2 regions of the Balneola vulgaris DSM 17893 genome follow, and region 1 is predicted to be linked to the other one. Evidence: riboswitches for the same ligand, from Rfam matches in the RefSeq annotation. Region 1 holds a riboswitch; the other holds the start of a gene.
The links. Region 1 has a riboswitch for S-adenosylmethionine ahead of B155_RS0102295 (homocysteine S-methyltransferase family protein). Riboswitches for the same ligand answer to the same signal wherever they lie in the genome.
Positions count from the first base shown of each region.

Region 2: another riboswitch for S-adenosylmethionine. It lies ahead of B155_RS0105420 (O-acetylhomoserine aminocarboxypropyltransferase/cysteine synthase family protein); the one in region 1 lies ahead of B155_RS0102295 (homocysteine S-methyltransferase family protein).

Region 1 covers NZ_AQXH01000001.1:489,118-491,603, forward strand. The annotation lists gene metH (methionine synthase) at 1-630, opposite strand, end outside; gene B155_RS0102295 (homocysteine S-methyltransferase family protein) at 627-1,640, opposite strand; SAM riboswitch class I at 1,684-1,795, opposite strand; gene B155_RS13515 (tetratricopeptide repeat protein) at 1,868-2,486, opposite strand, start outside.
Region 2 covers NZ_AQXH01000001.1:1,256,281-1,258,766, forward strand. The annotation lists gene B155_RS0105415 (S41 family peptidase) at 1-856, shown strand, start outside; SAM riboswitch class I at 1,092-1,208, shown strand; gene B155_RS0105420 (O-acetylhomoserine aminocarboxypropyltransferase/cysteine synthase family protein) at 1,298-2,486, shown strand, end outside.

The DNA.
Region 1 (2,486 bases):
TTTGAAGTAGTCAATGGCATTGGTTTTGTGTTCGTCCATGCCTGTTGCTACTGGGAAAATGTTAGGGTCTAGAATCACATCGGAAGGATCAAAACCTATTCGATCTACAAGCAGCTTATACGATCGTTCACAAATAGCAATCCTACGTTCATAGGTATCCGCTTGACCTTTCTCATCAAATGCCATGGCTATCACTGCTGCCCCATAGCGCTTAACGAGGTTTGCTCGACGTAGAAACTCCTCTTCTCCATCTTTGAGTGAAATAGAGTTCACAACGCCTTTTCCTTGTAAGGTCTTAAGTCCCTCTTCAATCACCTCCCATTTTGAGGAATCAATCATGATTGGAATACGGGCGATGTCGGGTTCAGAAGCTATTAAGTTCAAGTACTGCGTCATCTCTTGAGCACTATCTAACATCCCTTCGTCCATATTCACATCAAGGATTTGGGCACCTCCCTCCACTTGATCTTTGGCTACATCTAAAGCCTGTTGATAATCTCTGTTCTTGATGAGGTTTAAAAATCGTTTCGATCCCGTAACATTGGTTCGCTCCCCTACATTAACAAAGTTTGAGTCTTCAGTAATAATCAGGGGTTCTAAACCACTTAGTGTAATTGGATTCGGTTTCATGATGCGCCCTCCAACACTTGAATGTTTCTTGGCTGAGCTGAAGAAGCAAGCCTCGCCATTTCTCGAATATGATCTGGTATTGTACCACAACAACCGCCCAAAATATTAACCAGTTGATCATCTAAATACGCTTTCACTTCACGACCCATTGCCTCAGGGTCTTGATCATACTCTCCGAATTCATTGGGCAAGCCTGCATTAGGATAAGCACTTATAAAACACGGTGCTTTCTTTGCGAGTGTTTCTAGATGAGGTCGAAGTTGTTTGGCTCCTAGTGCACAATTAAAGCCAATACTCAACATCGGTACATGACTCATAGATACTAAAAATGCTTCTGCTGTTTGTCCCGAAAGGGTTCTACCACTGGCATCGGTGATAGTACCTGAAATCATTATAGGTTTAGTGATTTGTTTCTCATCAAACACATTTTGTATTGCAAACGCCGCTGCCTTCGCATTTAAGGTGTCAAAAACGGTTTCTACCAGCAGTAAGTCTACGCCCCCATCAACGAGGCCTTCTACTTGTTCTTTGTAGGCTAGCACTAATTCATCAAAGGTAATCCCTCTGAAAGCGGGGTCGTTAACATCTGGGGAAATGGATGCCGTTTTATTGGTAGGTCCTAGGGCTCCAGCTACAAATCGAGGTTTATCAGGATTGGCTTTAGTGAAGTTATCAGTGGCTTTCTTAGCAATTTCCGCAGAGCTTTTATTGATCTCGTAAACCACCGCTTCTAAGGCATAATCGGCCTGCGCAATGCTTGTACCACTAAAAGTATTCGTTTCAATGATATCAGCACCCGCTTCTAAATACTGTTCATGAATTTCTTGGATTACATCAGGGCGAGTAATCGAAAGTAAATCGTTATTCCCCTTGAGGTCGATGGCCGATTCCTGAAAACGGTTTCCTCTGAAATCATCTTCCGTTAGTTGGTATCGCTGAACCATAGTGCCCATAGCACCATCCAATACCAATACTCGTTTCTGTAGAAGTTCTGTAATGTGGTTATTCACTCTTTCTGGAATTGCGCTAAAAGAAAGAGAAAGAGATGGATATCACTTATTTTTCTTATTTCAATGATGAAATAAGTGGGATTTGGCACCTTTCACTAGCGTGATGGTTGCCAAGACTTCATAGGGCCCATTCCCTCAGTCTTTCTTTATAAGCTTGTTAAAATGTATCGCAAATATAGGAGTTCTAAGCTTTCATGCAAAAGCCAATCTGCTAAACGCTATTTCAATCAGTTCGTGGTAGAACCATGCTGAGCACTTCGTGTGTACTTTGCTATAATCTGATAAAGGGTAACAGGATCGAATGGCTTTGGCACTATGGTATCTACCCCAACATCATAGGCTTTTTTATGCTCTTCAAATACATTGGATGCCGTTAGTGCAATGATAGGAGTTTTCTTTTCTTGATCTTTTTGCTTCTCCCGTATCTCTAAAGTGGTCTCATATCCGTCTTTAATGGGCATATGAAGATCCATGAGTATGATATCAAAGCTTTGCTTCTGAAGCTCTCTCATTGCTTCCATGCCGTTTTCACATATAGTAGGCACTATCCCCCATTTCGATAAGAATATTTTCAATACCTGAATGTTCACCGGATTGTCTTCAACAAGCAAAGCACTCACATTTTGAAGTGGTTCTAAAGCTTCTAATTCTTTGCGGTCAAAGGACTTCTTATGGTCGTATTTTCCTTTTTTGTATACAATTTCGAATGAAAAGGTAGTTCCAACACCTACTTCACTTTCTACTTTAATCTCACTGTTGTGAAGGGCTAAAAGGCGTTTAGTAATGGTTAAGCCAAGACCAGTCCCTCCGTATTTACGGTGCACTTCTTTAGTTGCTTGGCTGAAG
Region 2 (2,486 bases), 770 kb from region 1:
TAATCCTTATAAAGTAGCAGGCACGGTAAAAGGAAGCCCCGCATATATAAGCAAAACGCCCATCGTTCAAGGTGATATACTAACGGCTGTAAATGGAACACCAGTACACACAGATATCAATAGAGTATCTTATTTCAGCTCACCGAACAGAGCTGATGAACTGCTACTAAGTTTTAAATCTGGCAATGAGGAAAAGACTGTTAAAATTCATCCTACATCCTATAATAATATCAAAACGGGTTTATATGATGAATGGGTGGATGCAAACCAGCACCGGGTTGACACTCAATCAGACAAACGTATCGCGTATGTTCACATGAAAAATATGGGTGGCGGCTCGCTGGATGATTTCCTCATTGAAATGACTTCTGAAGCGTATTCAAGAGATGGACTCATCTTAGATTTAAGATATAACACGGGAGGTAATGTGCATGACGCTGTGTTACAGTTTCTATCACAGCGCCCTTACCTAAACTGGGCGTATAGAGATGGTGAATTAGCGCCGCAACCGAATTTTAGTCCTGCTAGTAAACCCATTGTGCTATTGATCAATGAGCAGTCGCTCAGTGATGCCGAAGTAACAACTGCCGGTTTTAAAGAACTAGGCTTAGGAACCGTGATTGGAAATGAAACATATCGTTGGATCATCTTTACTTCTGGCAAAGGATTAGTAGACGGTTCGTTCTATCGTTTACCGTCATGGGGAGTGTATTCTTTAACTGGTGAAAACCTTGAAATGACTGGTGTAAAGCCTGATATCGAAGCTGATAATACTTTTAAAGATCGATTATTAGGGCAAGACCCTCAGCTCGATTTAGCGATCGAACATGTGCTTAAAGAACTCAATAAGAATTAAATTTTAATGCTCGAAAAAATTAGGGTTGCACCTAAAAAAAATTACTCCTAACATTTGTGCAATGAAATTAACTGGCCAATATACCAACCAAGCTATGATGTGTATGATGTGTTGTAAGCACATATACACAAAGGGCTAAGGTATAACCAAAATCGTTTTAAAAGTCCTTTGGAGTGCATGATCTGAAGGACTTTTTTATTGGCTGTTAGTTTTATTCGTTCTTTAACATCGTGCATTCTCATCAAGAAAGGTGGAGGGATCAGGTCCTGTGAAGCCTTGGCAACCGTTCATTGCTATATGCAATGAAAAAGGTGCTACATCCTGCCGTGCCTAGTGCATGGAAAGATGAGTGCGAAGAGCTTGTATTTGTAATGCCTCTTTCGGACTCATCCCCGAAAGGGGCTTTTTTATTTCAACAAATAATCAAAAATCACAAATACAATGAGTTCTTTAAAATTCGAAACTTTACAACTACATGCAGGACAAGAAGTAGATCCAACAACTGGATCACGAGCTGTTCCCATCTACCAAACCACTTCTTACAATTTCAAAAACACCGAACATGCGGCCAACCTATTTGGACTGCGTGAATTCGGCAACATTTACACCCGTATCATGAACCCAACTACGGATGTATTTGAAAAGCGTATAGCTGCGCTTGAAGGAGGAGTTGCAGCTGTTGCCACTAGTTCAGGAGTAGCCGCCCAGTTTTTAGCCATCTCCACCTTAGCTCAGAAAGGCGATAACGTGGTCTCCACTCAATTTTTATATGGTGGAACGTACAACCAATTCAAAGTTGCGCTTCCTCGCTTAGGAATAGATGTTCGCTTTGCTGAAGAAGACACCATCGAGGCATTTGCTAAACTGATCGATGAAAACACAAAGGCACTTTATGTTGAATCGATTGGTAACCCACGCGGCAACGTGGCCGACTTTGAAGGTTTATCAAAGCTTGCTCAAAAGCATGGAATCGCTCTAATCGTCGACAACACCTTTGGGGCTGGTGGTGCTATCGTTCGTCCAATTGAACATGGTGCGAATATTGTAACTGCATCAGCTACAAAATGGATTGGCGGACATGGTACTTCAATTGGTGGCGTGATAGTTGACGGAGGTAACTTTAATTGGGGCAATGGAAATTACCCGCTCTTCAGTGAACCATCACCTGGATATCATGGGTTAAATTTCTGGGAAGTATTTGGCGACGAGGGACCTTTTGGTAACATCGCTTTCGCTATCCGTGCTCGTGTTGAAGGCTTACGTGACTTCGGAGCTGCACAATCTCCATTCAATAGCTTCTTACTACTACAAGGCTTAGAAACCCTGTCACTTCGTGTTGAAAGACATAACAGCAATGCCTTAAAACTTGCTGAGTGGTTAAACAATCATGAACAAGTTGAATGGGTAAACTTTACCGGCTTAGAATCTCATGACTACCATGACAGAGCAAAGTACTACTTCAAAAAAGACCACTTTGGATCTGTATTTACTTTCGGTGTTAAAGGAGGTTATGAAGCAGCGCGCACCTTTATCGAGAAGGTGGAATTGGCTAGTCACTTAGCAAATGTTGGTGACGCTAAAACCTTACTCATTCACCCTGCTTCTACTACGCATCAGCAACTAAATGAAA